Regions from separate parts of the Selenomonas sp. FC4001 genome, predicted to be linked through region 2. Evidence: riboswitches for the same ligand, from Rfam matches in the RefSeq annotation. Region 2 holds a riboswitch; the other holds the start of a gene.

Region 1 (7,576 bases), on a different contig from region 2:
CCAGGAACACTTTACCTCAGAAGAAATCGCAGAAAGCGACCTCCGGGCAAATCTCATAACGGCCATGATACAGGCCCGACAGGAAAAAGGACTCACCCAACGAGCTCTGGAAGAGTTGAGTGGGGTAAAACAACCACAAATAGCCCGCATGGAGCACGGGGACTCCAACCCACAACTGGATACTATGCTAAAGGTACTGGCAGCTATGGGCAAGACTTTGGCCATTGTTCCATTACGTGCACGAACTTAAGTAAAAGCCCGTCCCACAAAGGGATAGGGCTTTTTAGATTCTTAAATCAATCTCCTTCTCGTATTCCTTCATCCATTTCGCTCTCCGACGTTCTAAATATTTCTCCCTTTTAGCTCTTTCGCGCATAAGCTTATGAGCCTTTTTCTCCTCCTTAACGCGCCTATGTTTCTCAGCCCCCTGTTTGTCAGCTTCCGGAATCAAATCCTTAGGCAATCGGTAAACCGTAACCAGACTTTCTTCCTTTGTAAATATATGCATAGCTTGCGCATAGATTCTGCATACATGAGAAGTTCCGTTCTGTATAGCCTTTACCCGCATAAAATCCGCCAACGCTCCACGAACTTCCGAAGGCAGCAAACCATACTTGATGACGCGTTGCAAATATTCCTTGTCACTTTGCATACTTGTGGACAAACGGCGGCGCAATCTACGACTACCATGCTTCGTTAAGTTAGGCATCAATACACCTCCGTGTTCAACAAAAAGGCTGTAAAGTTCATTGCTCCCATGCAATAATTTCTTCACAGCCTCTATTATTTACTTCTTTAATGGATTAGAACAATACCTTTGCCAGATGTAAATATTCCGGGTCAAGCTGTTTCTTGTTGTTTACGGAGTCATGCAGGTCGATGGATACTACGCGGCCTTTGCTGAAACCGAATACTACATCAGACAGGCCGGAGATAAGGGCCAAAGCAGCCTGCTCGCCGAGCTGGCTGGCGCGCACGCGGTCGATAACCGTCGGCGAACCGCCACGCTGAATGTGACCGAGAACCGTCACTCGGGTATCGAGTTCTGTTTTCTTGGCAATGAAATCACCGATTTCCTGTGCATTGCCAGCACCTTCAGCTACAACTACGAGGATATAGCGCTTGCCTTCTGCATAAGCATTCTTCATGTCATCGCAAAGTTTATCCAAATCATAGGGTTCTTCCGGCACGAGAATGTATTCAGCACCACCGGAAATACCGGAAACAAGTGCCAGCCATCCCGAGCTGCGGCCCATTACTTCCATAACGATGACACGACGATGGGCCGAAGCCGTGTCACGTAACTTATTGATGGCATCAATGATGGTGTTGGCTGCCGTATCACAGCCAATGGTGTAGTCAGAACCCCAAACGTCATTGTCGATGGTGCCCGGCAGACCTACGATAGGAATGCCCGTTTCCTGAGACAGCAGAGAAGCACCGCGCAGAGAACCGTCACCGCCGATAACGCAGAGGCCCTGAATACCGCGGTCAACGAGGTGCTGATAGCCGAGCATACGGCCTTCCGGCGTCTTCCAGCGTTTGCAGCGAGCCGTGCCGAGGAACGTGCCACCGCGCTGAATGATATCGCCTACGTCTTTAGATTCCATTTCAAACATATTTTCTTCGAGCAGACCATGATAACCATCACGGATGCCCCAAACTTTTACACCTTCATAGAGCGCCGTGCGCACAACAGCACGGGCTGCCGCATTCATACCGGGGCTGTCGCCGCCGCTGGTCATGACTGCAATGCTTTTTAACATAATCGAAGTTCCCCCTTGAATTATAAGCAATCTGCGGTCATTTTTGCTGGCCGCAGGAAAAAACAAACCTCACTAATCCCTATCATACCATAAAAAGAAGAAATCTAACAGAAATTTTTTCAATGTCGCTTCAAGTTAATGCATTACTGGCGAAAGGGGAATACTTTTTTGTCTTCCGCGCAAATGTCTCGCATGATGTTGCCGTTTTCTTAGTATCTCGCGCCGGTCACCACGGCGCTGCTTTCAGCTTTACTTCCCGCTCTTTCGCTTGTGAGCAGCCTGCGGCAGTGCGCTCCATACAAAAAACAGCCCCCTTCTGCCAAGATACAAAGTTCCCGAAATAAGCCACGATGAAAAATCGTACCTAAAGAGCCACAAGTGCAACGAGGGGCGAGGGGATATGTTTTGCGGGCAGGAGCGACTGCCGTCAGGCTGGCCGGAAGCCGAAAATTTCTGGACACAACGCTGAAAGCCGCGACGTGGTAACCGGAGCATTTAGCTGGAAAGCGCGACTTAGCGAACCGGTCATTTAGCGACGCCCGCAAAACATATCCCCTCGCCCTGACCGCAGTTACTTAATTGAAAATGTCCTTGACAAGGGGATATATTTCGTGTTAAATTCGTTGTAGTTGATGCTGTGCGACTGACGGAAGTGGATAACCACAGGGAGCACAGGGAAGAAAAGCCGACCGTCTGGGTGAAAGCCTGGATTTGTGTCGGCTTTTTACGTTATATGGAGGAGATTTGCAATGACGGAAATGGAACTGAAATACGGCTGTAACCCCAATCAGAAACCGGCCAGAGTTTTCTGCGAAAAAGGTCTGCCCTTTACGGTGCTGAATGGCAAACCGGGGTATATCAACTTGCTTGATGCCTTTAACAGCTGGCAGCTTGTGCGTGAACTCAAAGAAGCCACCGGCCTGCCAGCCGCCGCATCCTTTAAACACGTCAGCCCGGCTGGTGCAGCTGTTGCCGTTCCCCTTTCCGAAGCTTTGCAAAAAGCTTATTTCGTCGAAGGCGTAGAACTCAGCCCTGTGGCTACCGCCTATATTCGCGCCCGCGGTGCTGACCGCATGTCTTCCTATGGCGATTTCGTGGCCCTGTCTGACGAATGCGATGCCCAGACAGCCAGCTTCCTGAAACGCGAAGTTTCCGACGGCATTATTGCCCCCTCCTACTCTGCCGAAGCTCTGGAAATCTTGAAATCCAAGCGCAAAGGCACGTACCTTGTCATTCAAATGGATACGAACTACCAGCCGGAACCTTTGGAACAGAAACAGGTCTTTGGCATTACCTTTGAACAGCAGCGCAATGATATAAAAATTACGCCTGACTGTCTGATGGAAATTCCCACGGTCAACAAGGAACTGCCGGAAAGCGCCAAGCGCGACCTCCTGATTTCTCTGATTACCCTGAAATACACCCAGTCCAATTCCGTCTGCTATGCCAAGGACGGTCAGGCCATCGGCATTGGCGCAGGGCAGCAGTCCCGCGTACATTGCACCCGCCTGGCCGGCAATAAGGCCGATATCTGGTATCTGCGCCAGTGCCCCAAGGTAATGAACCTGCCGTTCAAAGAAGAAGTTCGCCGCCCGGACAGGGACAATGCCATTGATGTATACGTTGGCGAAGAAAGCGAAGACCTCTTAACCGACGGCAACTGGGAACACCTGTTCACCGAAAAACCGGCACCGCTTACCCGAGAGGAAAAGAAAGCATGGCTCGCCACCCAAACAGGAGTAGCCCTTGGCTCGGATGCTTTCTTCCCCTTCGGCGATAATATCGAACGCGCCCGCAAGAGTGGTGTCAGCTACATCGCACAGGCAGGCGGCTCCATTCGTGACGACAATGTTATCGCCACCTGTGACAAGTACAATATGACCATGGCTATGACGCATATTCGCTTGTTCCATCATTAATTTGCTTACCCCGTTCTTACATACATACACACAGCAAAAATCGCTGGCGGCTCATCCGTCAGCGATTTTTGTCTTGTATCCTTATAGCGATATACGGAAAATATCTTCCAATACATCCCGCACGCTCTTATGCTTCGGCCAAAATTGTTCGTTCTTCTTTACTACCTTTAACACACTGTGGTAAATCTCATCTTCCAATGACCCGGACACGATATTTTCCCAGTTGTGCACACTATAGGGCCGTTCCTTGATGGCGTTATCTGGACGGCCTGTGACCTCCAATTCACTTAGGAACTGAATTTGCTTTCTATCTGGCCGCAGGTAATAATGCTCCAAAAAATATTTCTGGGGATAGCTGTACTCCTCATCCGGAGCCACCTTTATCAGCTTAATCCAGATATCCAAAATCTCCTCAGTTTCCGAATAGGGGATTGGCTTCCATTTTACATTCTGATTGTCCAGATAATAGACAAAGCCATTATCCTCAAACAGGTAGATATAGCGCACCTTTTTATCCGACTGCTGGTCTGTGTCCTGACCTTTTTCCTGACGCTTGCGTTCCATTGCCCTGCCTAAAGCGCCCTTTTCTGAACTGCTGTTATCCTGTTTGCTAATCGAATCATTTCCACGGCTAGTGTCGGTCTTTATTTCACTGCTGGTTGTTTCTTTCATATCTGCACTAATTCCCTCTACAGCCTGAACAGTCATAGGCATCCACAAACCTATGACGGCCATCCCCACAACCGCGACTCTTTTCCACATATCCATTTTTCCACCTCTATTCACTGACACCTAATCATGTTTCTAGTATTCTCCATCCATGTCAAATATCCTTTTTACCTGTACGCAAAAGAAAACGGCACAGTAAAATGCGAAATCATTTTATCGTGCCGTTTCGGTTACTCGTTTTTTCTGCTTTATACTATGGGATTTTTTGTCGGTGTACCGGCCTTGCGCGGATAGGCCTTCGGGGTAGGCATGGTCTTATTGATGATGATAACCGCCCGCTTGTCATCAAGCTCCGGCAGCTTTACCGGACGGATTTCCGTCTTACTTCCGCCCATGACCTTGATAGCCTTGGCAGCTTCTTCTGCCTCATCATGATACTGCATACCCTTGAGGGCGATGAAGTGACCGCCTTTTTTGACAAAGGGCAGGCAGTATTCGCAGAGAATGGGGAGTCTTGCTACCGCTCTGGACACCGCGATATCGAAGGACTCACGGTACTTCTTATTGCGGGCACCTTCTTCAGCGCGGGCATGGACGCATTCGACATCCTTTAGGCCCAGTTCCTCGACCACCGTCTGCAAAAACTTGATGCGCTTGTTGAGGGAATCCATCAGGGTCAGCTTGATTTCCGGGCAGAAAATCTTTAACGGCAGGCCGGGAAAGCCTGCGCCCGTGCCCACATCAATAACAGTGGTACCATCCTTAAAGAGTTTTTCATCATAGGCCGTAATACTGTCAATCATATGCTTGATGGCGACTTCCTTGGGTTCAGTGATGGCGGTGAGGTTAATCTTTTCATTCCACTCCACCAGCAATTCAAAGTAGCGGTTGTACTGCTCCATCTGCGTATCGTTAAGGCTTATGCCGTATTCGGCGGCCGCTTTTGTTAGTTCTTCCTTAAACATCGGCTTTGCCCTCCCCTGCTTTGATGCGCTGCTGTTGTTCGAGCCAGATAAGCAGCACGGAAATATCTGCCGGCGATACGCCGCTGATGCGGCTGGCCTGACCTACGGAGCGGGGACGGATAGCCTTTAACTTTTCCCGGCCCTCATCACGCAGACTCGGTACATCATCGTAGTTGAGATTTTCCGGCAGAAGTTTTTCCTCGAGCTTTTCCATGCGTTCGACCTGTTCCAGCTGTTTTTTGATATATCCTTCGTAGGTGATGGTGATTTCCACCTGCTGTTTGACTTCCTTATTGAGTTCCGGCAGTTCAAAGAGCTCTGCCAGCTTGTCATAGTCCAAATCCGGACGGCGCAGGAGGTCGTAGAAGCTCGTTGCATTGCGCACCGGTTCAATACCTGCCGCCGTAAGTTTTTCCGTGATTTCCTTGGTTGGGTTAATACTGTTCTTGCGCAGATAGTCCAATGCTTCATTGATGGCGTTCTGCTTTTCGGTATATCTTGCCCAGCGGTCATCTTTGACCAGACCAACACGGCGGCCGAGTGGCGTCAACCGCTGGTCGGCGTTGTCCTGCCGCAGCAGCAGGCGGTATTCGGCACGGCTCGTCATAATGCGGTACGGCTCATTGGTTCCCTTCGTCACCAAATCATCAATGAGCACGCCGATATAGGCTTCACTGCGCTTTAATACCAACGGTTCTTCATTTTTTATCAGCATAGCCGCATTGATACCGGCGATAATGCCCTGTGCCGCCGCTTCTTCATAACCGGAGGTGCCATTTGCCTGTCCGGCCGAGAAAAAGCCGTGGATGTTCTTGAATTCCAAGGTCGGTTTTAACTGGGTGGGGTCAATGCAGTCATACTCAATGGCATAACCCGCGCGCATGACCTTGGCCTGTTCCAGCCCCGGAATGGTGCGCAGGAAGTCAAGCTGTACATCCATGGGCATCGAAGTGGACATGCCCTGCACATAGACTTCATTGGTATGGCGGCCTTCCGGCTCCAAGAACAGCTGATGGCGTTCCTTGTCCGGGAAGCGCAGAATTTTCGTTTCGATTGACGGGCAGTAACGGGGGCCGATACCTTCGATAATGCCGTTGGCCATCGGGGCGCGTTCCATATTGTCCCGCAGAATCTTATGGGTTTCTTCATTGGTATAGGTCAGGTAACAGGGAATCTGTTCGCGGGTCACTTCATCACTCATAAAGGAAAAGTTGCGGCATTCCTCATCACCGGGCTGAATTTCCATCTTGCTGTAATCGAGGGTGCGTGCATCTACGCGGGCGGGCGTACCGGTCTTAAAGCGCATCAGCTTTACGCCAACTTCTTTAAGCGAATCGGAAAACTTCACCGCCGCCCTTTGACCTGCGGGGCCGCCCTCGTAGGTGTGCTCGCCGATGATAATACGGCCCTTGAGATAAGTTCCCGTAGCCATAACAACAGCCTTGGCCTGATAGATTTCACCGGTTTCTGACTGCACACCGGTAACTTTGCCATCTTCGACCAACAGTTTGTCAATCAACAGCTGTTTGACATCCAGATTTTCCGTCTGTTCGCAGGTTTCCTTCATGGTGAACTGATAGAGTTTTTTATCCGCCTGCGCGCGCAGGGCATGAACAGCGGGGCCTTTGCCCGTGTTGAGCATGCGGAACTGAATGCAGGTCTTATCGGCATTTACGCCCATTTCCCCGCCCAAAGCGTCGAGTTCCCGCACGAGATGGCCCTTAGCCGGGCCGCCTACGGACGGATTGCAGGGCATCATGGCAATATTATCCATTGAAAGTGTTGTCAGCAGCGTGTTACAGCCAATGCGGGCGGCCGCCAGTGCCGCCTCTACGCCGGCATGACCTGCACCCACTACGATTACATCATAAGAACTGGCAACAAATACGTTTTTACTTTCCATTTTCCTTACCTTCTTATTTACCAATACAGAACTTCGAGAAAATCTCATCAATAATATCTTCGCCCACCGTATCGCCGGTGATTTCGCCTAATTTTTCCCAGGCAGAGCGCAAATCAATGGAGATAAAATCCAGCCCCATGCCTGCTTCAATCGTCTGCAGGGCCGCGGCTAGATGATTGTCAGCAGTGCGCAGGAGATTTGCCTGCCGCTCGTCGCTGACAAAACTGCCCTCGTCTGCTATCACTTCGCCGCCGTATACCTTCTGCTGAATGGCCTGCGTCAGCGCATCCAAACCATGATTTTCCTTGGTGGAGATTTCGATAACGGACACATTGGCTTTGGCAGAAAGTTCTT
Region 2 (7,576 bases):
TAAAAGCCCGGGTAAAGGCTGAAACCGGGTTGACCTGTTCCGTTGGTATCGGCTATTCCAAGTCGGCGGCGAAGATTGCCAGCGAGGAGAAGAAGCCGGACGGCTTTTTTGTGATTCCTGACCGGGAGTCGTATTGCCAGCTGATTAGCGAGCGGGATATCCGCGTGATTTTTGGCATTGGCAAGCGCACGGCAGAGAAATTAAATGGCTATGGCATTTATAAGGTCAAAGACATCATCGCCAAGTCAAAACAGGTGCTGGAAATGTTGGGGCCAAAACACGGCAGCTTTATCCTCAATTCTGCGTTAGGCATGGATGAACGGCCGGTGGTTCATTATGATGCCGCCGATGCCAAGTCATTGAGCCGGGAAATGACCTTTCAGAAGGACCAGCGGAATTTCGCCTTTTTGCAGGATGTGCTGCTGATTCTGGCCCGCAATGTGGATGAGCGGCTCAAGAAGCGGGGACTTTATGGCCGGACGGTAACGCTCAAGATTACCTATGGGGATATGAAGTCCATTACCCGTTCCCAGGCCTGCGAAAGTACCGATGACGGCTATGAGATTTACAAAATTGCGGTCGAGCTGCTGCGAAAGGTAAAGCGCCAGCCGGTGCGCCTCATAGGTCTGGGCATGCAGAATCTCAGCAAGGACTATATCCGCCAGCTCTCGTTTGCCGATTTGCAGGACAAGAAACAGGCGAGCGGCATGGAGCAGGGGATAGGCCAGCTTGAACAGCGCTATGGCGTGGACTTGTCCTTGGAAAAAATGCATTCCGCCCTGGGCTATCTCTATCAGGTGGTGGAGGAGATGGCGGCGCGGCCCTGATGGGCGAATAGTGGAAGTTGTTCGAAAAATATGGTACAATACGTGCGGGATTTGCTTTATCTTGGCTATGATGGCAGTATCCCTGCTTTTGTGACTCATTTCCTGTTTGGTCTGTCAAAGGGGAAAGAGGAAAAGGAGGAAAAGCCGTGTCTGTTCTAAAGAAACTCGTAGTGATTCTGGTCTTGGAGTATCTTTTGTTTGTCTATGTGAACAGTATGGGACTGTGGAGACTGGAATGGGGCAGTATGTTATTGAAGCTAACACCAGAGCAGAAGGTGGAGCTTGCGCATCTGGAGCAAATGCTGGTAATTGGGTCGGTCGTTATCGTGGTGGTTGTGGCCTGGGGTGAAAGATTTTGCATTTTGCTGGGTCGATTATTAGATCGTTGTTTTAAAAGCCAGTAGGTCGAATAGCAAGAAGGGGCATGTCATGAAAAAAATATGGTTTTACGTAGTGCTTACTTGTTTGCTGATAGTTCCCAATTATACAGTCGCTTTGACAAGAGAAGAAAATCCATTGACATAATCCTATGGATGCTGATATACTAATTGCAAAAGTAAACAGGCCATGCAGGGCTGACGGATTAGTGGAAATGACCACATGCACTGCATGGTTATGATAGGCCGACCGTCTGGGCAGAGATTTTTGTCCAGGCGGTTTTTGTTTTGCCCGCCGGACGGAAATCTCTTTTCGGTTGCTGTTTATACAGCAGAAAGGATGGTTTTCATGCGGAATCGTTGGCTGATTGCTCTGGCTGCAGTGGGGATTCATATTTCCATTGGCAGCGTCTATGCTTGGAGTGTACTGACCCGTCCCATTATGGCGGAGATGGGCTTTACCCTGTCGGAAACGACCTGGACCTTTTCTTTGGCTATTCTGTTCTTGGGCATGTCCGCAGGTTTTCTGGGACGGTTTGTGGAAAAGCATGGCCCTAAGAAAAGCGGTCTTTTGTCCATGGCCTTCTTCGGCACAGGAATGTTCGGCACGGCGCTGGCTTTTTATCTGCACAGCCTGCCGCTGCTCTATCTCTTTTATGGTGTGATTGGCGGTATTGGTTTGGGCGTGGGCTACATTACGCCGGTATCGACTTTGGTCAAGTATTTCCCCAATCACCGCGGCTTTGCCACGGGGCTCGCCATTATGGGCTTTGGCTTTGCGGCTTTGCTTGCTGGGCCGGTGATGCAGTATTTGACGGCTCGCTTCGGTTTGGTGGAAAATTTCCTGATTCTGGGCACGGTCTATATGGTGCTGATTGGCGCGTCGGCCATGTATCTGCAGCCGCCGGTACTGCCGGAAGGAAGTTCTGTAGTCAAGAAGCTCCAGCATGGTGCAACGGCGGCCGAAGCCATTAAGACCTGGCAGTTCGGTGCCCTTTGGTGGATATTCTTTGTGAATATCACCTGCGGCATTGGTCTGTTGGCGGTGGCTTCCCCCATGGCCCAGCAGGTCACGGGCATGGATGCGGCACAGGCAGCTTCCATGGTGGGCATTATCGGTCTCTTAAATGGCGGCGGGCGCATCCTTTGGTCAACACTTTCGGATTATTTGGGCCGCGGGCTTACCTATATGGTGTTCTTTGCGCTGGAAACAGCAGCCTTCTGGCTATTGGCAGGCACCCGTGATGCCATGCTGTTCCAGATGCTGGTGTTTCTGATTATCAGCTGCTATGGCGGTGGCTTTTCCTGCATGCCGGCCTATCTTTCCGATATCTTTGGCACCAAGGAGCTCAGTGCCATCCATGGCCGGGTGCTGACAGCCTGGGGCATGGCCGGTGTGGTGGGGCCAACCATCGTGGCCTGGTTCTGGGAGCACACCCATAGTTATGCCGACACCCTGTACTTCTTCGGAGCTTGCTTCGTGCTGAATCTCATCATTGCCACAGCGTTGAAGTTCTATGGCAATGCGGAGGCAGTGCCGGTGCAAACGCCGGAAGTTCATTGATGAATTGCTGTCAATCAAATTAGATACATTGACAATGTCCTAAGGAAATTGATATACTAATAGCGAAATGATGATAAGCTGTGCAGGGCTGACGGATTAGTGGAAATGACCACAAGTGCTGCATGGCTTCTATACACCAACCGTCTGGGCCAAGAAATTTTGTCCAGACGGTTTTTTTTACGAAAATAAATTCGTATGAATTATCGGATTATTCATGTTTGGAGGGGAAAATGGATCGAATTAAACAACATTCGGCGCCGGTTTACGAGGCCATGTTAGAGCTGCGCAAACGGCGTGTTGTTCCTTTTGATGTGCCCGGACATAAAAGGGGCCGGGGCAATCCGGAACTGGTGGACTTTCTGGGGGAGAAATGCGTCGGGGTAGATGTCAACTCCATGAAGATGCTGGATAACTTGAGTCATCCCATCTCGGTTATCAAGGAAGCAGAGGAACTGACGGCGGATGCCTTTGGCGCCCAGCATGCCTTCTTCATGGTGCACGGGACCACCTCGGCTGTGCAGGCCATGGTGCTGGCTACCGTGCGGGCGGGGGAAGAAATCCTGCTGCCGCGCAATGTGCATAAAAGCGTCATCAATGCCCTGGTGCTTTGCGGCGGGATTCCCGTTTATGTGCCGGTGCGGGTCAATCACCAGATTGGCATTGCGACAGGTATGGCGCTGGCGGATGTGGAGCGGGCTATCCGTCAGCATCCCAAGGCCAAGGCCATCTTTGTCAACAATCCCACCTATTACGGCATTGCTTCCGACCTTAAGGGCATTGTGGATTTGGCCCATAAGGCGGGCATGAAGGTGCTGGTGGACGAGGCTCATGGCACCCATCTTTACTTCGGGGATAATCTGCCCATTTCCGGTATGGCAGCCGGGGCGGATTTAGCGGCGGTGTCCATGCACAAATCCGGCGGCAGCCTGACCCAGAGCTCCATCATGCTCTGCGGCAAGGGCGTGGACGCCGAATATGTGCAGCAGATTATCAATCTGACCCAGACCACCAGTGCTTCGTATCTCTTGATTTCCAGCCTTGACCTGTCCCGCCGGAATCTGGCCCTCCATGGCAAAGAGTCCTTTGAAAAGGTCAGCTCCATGGCGGAGTATGCCCGTTCGGAAATCAATGAAATCGGCGGCTTCTATGCCTATGGCCGGGAGCTTATCGATGGGGATAGCGTCTTTGACTTTGATGTGACGAAGCTTTCCGTATTCACCCAGGGCATTGGCATGACGGGCATTGAGGTCTACGATATGCTGCGCGACGAATACGATATTCAGATTGAATTCGGGGATATCGGCAATATTCTGGCCTATATTTCCATCGGCGACCGCATTCGCGATATCGAGCGCCTGGTGGGGGCTTTGGAAGATATTGCGGACCGGTCAGCGACAGCAGACAAAAAGGAACTATATTGCGGGGAATTTATTGCGCCGGAGCTGGTTATGAGTCCCCGGGAGGCCTTCTATGCGCAGGGCGAGAAATTGCCTTTGCAGGAAACGGTAGGCAGGGTAGCCGGGGAGATGCTTATGTGCTATCCGCCGGGGATTCCCATTCTGACACCGGGGGAGCGCATTACCCAGGAGATCCTGGACTATATCGAATACGCCCGGGAAAAGGGTTGCTCCCTTCAGGGCACTCAGGACCCGGAATGCAAGGAAATGCGCATTTTGACGGAAATTTGACCGGTCAATTTGACATGTCAGTTTGACCAGTCAAAAGGAGGCAGATACATGGAAATATGGTTTTCCCAGATGGATACGGAAAATGTCAAGACCTCTGTGCGGGTGGATAAGCAGCTTTTTTCCAAGCAGAGTGAATATCAGCGCATTGATGTGTTTGAATCGCGAGAATTTGGCAGGATGATTGTGCTCGATGGCGAAATTATCTTTTCGGAGGCAGATGAATTCATCTACAACGAAATGGTGGTGCATGTGCCCATGGCCGTTCATCCCCACGTAAAAAATGTGCTGATTATCGGCGGCGGCGACGGCGGTGTGGCCAAAGTCCTGACCCAGTACCCAGAGATTGAGTCCATTGACGTGGTGGAGCCGGACGAAATGTTCATCGAGGTTTCGCGGGAGTTTTTCCCCGAGACGGCCAAGGGCTTTGATGATGACCGGGTGAAGATTACGAACATGGACGGCCTGCGCTTTTTGCGGCGCTGCCGGGATAAGTATGACCTCATCATCAACGATTCGACTGACCCCTTTGGCCATACGGAAGGGCTGTTTACGCGCGAGTTTTACGGCAATTGTTACCGTGCCCTGCATGATGACGGCATTATGGTCTATCAGCATGGCAGCCCGTTCTATGATGAGGATGAGGCAGCATTCCGCGCCATGCACCGCAAGGCCTATCAGAGTTTTCCGGTGAGCCGCGTTTATCAGGCGGGAATCCCGACCTGTCCGGCTGGGCTTTGGATGTTCGGCTTTGCGTCCAAGAAATATCATCCGTTGAAGGATTTTGATGACAAGCGCTGGAATGCGCGCGGACTCAAAACCTGGTATTATACGACCCATCTGCATAAGGGGGCTTTTATGCTGCCCAAATATGTTGAGGATATTCTTTCAGAGGAGGAAGTAAGAAAATGAGCAAATTGATGATTATCGGCTGCGGCGGCGTTGCCAGTGTAGCCATCCATAAGGTATGTCAGAATGATGAGGTATTCGACGAACTCATGATTGCCAGCCGCACGGTTTCCAAGTGCGATGCCTTGAAGGAAAAATTGCAGGGGCAGACGAAGACGAAAATCACCACGGCGCAGATTGATGCCGATGATGTGGAAGCTCTGACCAAGCTGATTAAAGAATATAAACCGGATGCCGTGCTCAATGTGGCCCTGCCTTATCAGGACCTCACCATTATGGATGCCTGCCTGGCTGCCGGCGTGGATTATATCGACACGGCGAACTATGAGCCGGAAGATACGGAAGACCCGGAATGGCGCAAAATCTATGAAAAGCGCTGTAAGGATTTGGGCTTCTCCGCTTATTTTGACTATTCCTGGCAGTGGGCTTATGAGGACAAGTTCAAGAATGCGGGCCTGACGGCGCTTTTGGGCACAGGTTTTGACCCGGGCGTAACCTCCGTATTTGTCGCTTATGCAAAGAAACATTACTTTGACACCATCGACACCATTGATATCCTCGACTGCAATGGCGGCGACCATGGCTATCCCTTTGCCACGAACTTCAACCCCGAAATCAACCTGCGCGAAGTTTCCGCCCCTGGCTCCTATATGGAAAACGGCAAGTGGATTGAGATTCCGGCTATGAGCATCAAGCGTGAATACGACTTCGAAGGTGTGGGCAAGAAGGATATGTACCTGCTGCACCATGAGGAAATCGAGGCCTTGGGCCGTAATATGCCCGAAGTCAAGCGCATCCGCTTCTTTATGACCTTTGGCCAGAGCTATCTCGACCATATGCGCTGTCTGGAAAATGTGGGCATGCTCTCCACGACGCCGATTCATTACAACGGTCAGGAAATCGTGCCGATTCAGTTCCTCAAAGCGCTGCTGCCCGACCCGGCTTCTCTTGGCCCGCGCACGAAGGGCAAAACGAATATCGGCTGCATCTTTACGGGCAAGAAGGACGGCAAGGAACGCTCCATCTACATTTACAATGTCTGCGACCATCAGGAATGCTATAAGGAAGTCGGCTCGCAGGCCATCTCCTATACGACCGGTGTTCCCGCGATGATTGGTGCTATGCTCGTAGCCACGGGCCAGTGGAAAAAGCCCGGCGTATTCACCACGGACGAGTTCGACCCAGACCCGTATATGGAAGCCCTCAACAAATGGGGCCTGCCCTGGAAGGTCGAAGAAAATCCGGTGCTGGTGGACTAAGGCATGCGCATGAAAATCGACAAAGTGCCTACGCCCGCCTATGTGGTGGACGAACAGGCATTAGAGAACAACCTGCGGATTTTGCAGCAGGTTAAAGAAGAGGCAGGCTGCAAAATCTTGCTGGCGCAGAAATGCTTTTCAATGTTTGCTGAGTACCCGCTGATTGGCAGGTACCTTGACGGTGCCACCGCCAGCGGCCTTTATGAGGCACGCTTGGGCCATGAGGAAATGGCGGGGGAGAACCATGTGTTTTCCCCTGCCTATCGGGCTGAAGAAATCGAGGAGATTGCCGCTATCTGCGACCATGTAATCTTCAATTCCTTTTCCCAGCTGCGCCGCTTTGGTGCCAAGGTCAAAGGAATCCAGCAGGCGCGGGGCATAACGCATGGCATTGGCCTGCGCATCAATCCCGAATGCTCGACACAGGAGCATGCCATCTACGACCCCTGTGCACCCGGTTCGCGCTTGGGCGTTACGGCGGAGGATTTTGCCCAGGCGGTAGAAGCCGAACCGCAGCTTTGGAATTTGCTGGACGGCTTGCATTTCCATACCCTTTGCGAACAGAACAGTGATGCTTTGGCCAAGACTTTGCAGGCCGTAGAGCAGAAGTTTGGTCGCTGGCTGCAAAAAGATTCCATTCATTGGCTCAATATGGGCGGCGGCCATCATATCACGCGGGCGGATTATGACCGTCAGCTATTGATTGACCTGGTTAAGGAGGTCAAAGAAAAATATGCGGTGGAAGTCTACTTGGAACCCGGCGAGGCCGTGGCGCTTAATGCAGGTTATCTCGTTACAGAAGTGCTGGATACAGTGACCAATCATGGCGTAAATATCCTGCTTCTTGACGCGTCCGCTGCCTGCCATATGCCCGATGTGTTGGAAATGCCCTATCGGCCGCCCCTCAAGGATTCCGGCGAGGCAGGGGAGAAGGCATATACCTACAAGCTTTCCT

The links. Region 2 has a riboswitch for ZMP and ZTP ahead of T320_RS10340 (L-lactate MFS transporter). Riboswitches for the same ligand answer to the same signal wherever they lie in the genome.
Region 1: another riboswitch for ZMP and ZTP. It lies ahead of T320_RS05595 (phosphoribosylaminoimidazolecarboxamide formyltransferase); the one in region 2 lies ahead of T320_RS10340 (L-lactate MFS transporter).

The regions. Positions count from the first base shown of each region.
Region 1 covers NZ_JNJF01000011.1:100,296-107,871, reverse strand. Annotated here, with positions in the region: gene T320_RS05610 (helix-turn-helix domain-containing protein) at 1-250, shown strand, start outside; gene T320_RS05605 (hypothetical protein) at 284-775, opposite strand; gene pfkA (6-phosphofructokinase) at 804-1,766, opposite strand; ZMP/ZTP riboswitch at 2,396-2,472, shown strand; gene T320_RS05595 (phosphoribosylaminoimidazolecarboxamide formyltransferase) at 2,516-3,685, shown strand; gene T320_RS05590 (hypothetical protein) at 3,767-4,447, opposite strand; gene rsmG (16S rRNA (guanine(527)-N(7))-methyltransferase RsmG) at 4,603-5,319, opposite strand; gene mnmG (tRNA uridine-5-carboxymethylaminomethyl(34) synthesis enzyme MnmG) at 5,312-7,222, opposite strand; gene mnmE (tRNA uridine-5-carboxymethylaminomethyl(34) synthesis GTPase MnmE) at 7,236-7,576, opposite strand, start outside.
Region 2 covers NZ_KL370793.1:133,437-141,012, reverse strand. Annotated here, with positions in the region: gene dinB (DNA polymerase IV) at 1-827, shown strand, start outside; gene T320_RS15070 (hypothetical protein) at 858-986, shown strand; gene T320_RS10345 (hypothetical protein) at 974-1,231, shown strand; ZMP/ZTP riboswitch at 1,389-1,471, shown strand; gene T320_RS10340 (L-lactate MFS transporter) at 1,554-2,768, shown strand; gene T320_RS10335 (aminotransferase class I/II-fold pyridoxal phosphate-dependent enzyme) at 2,999-4,456, shown strand; gene speE (polyamine aminopropyltransferase) at 4,505-5,365, shown strand; gene T320_RS10325 (saccharopine dehydrogenase family protein) at 5,362-6,621, shown strand; gene nspC (carboxynorspermidine decarboxylase) at 6,631-7,576, shown strand, end outside.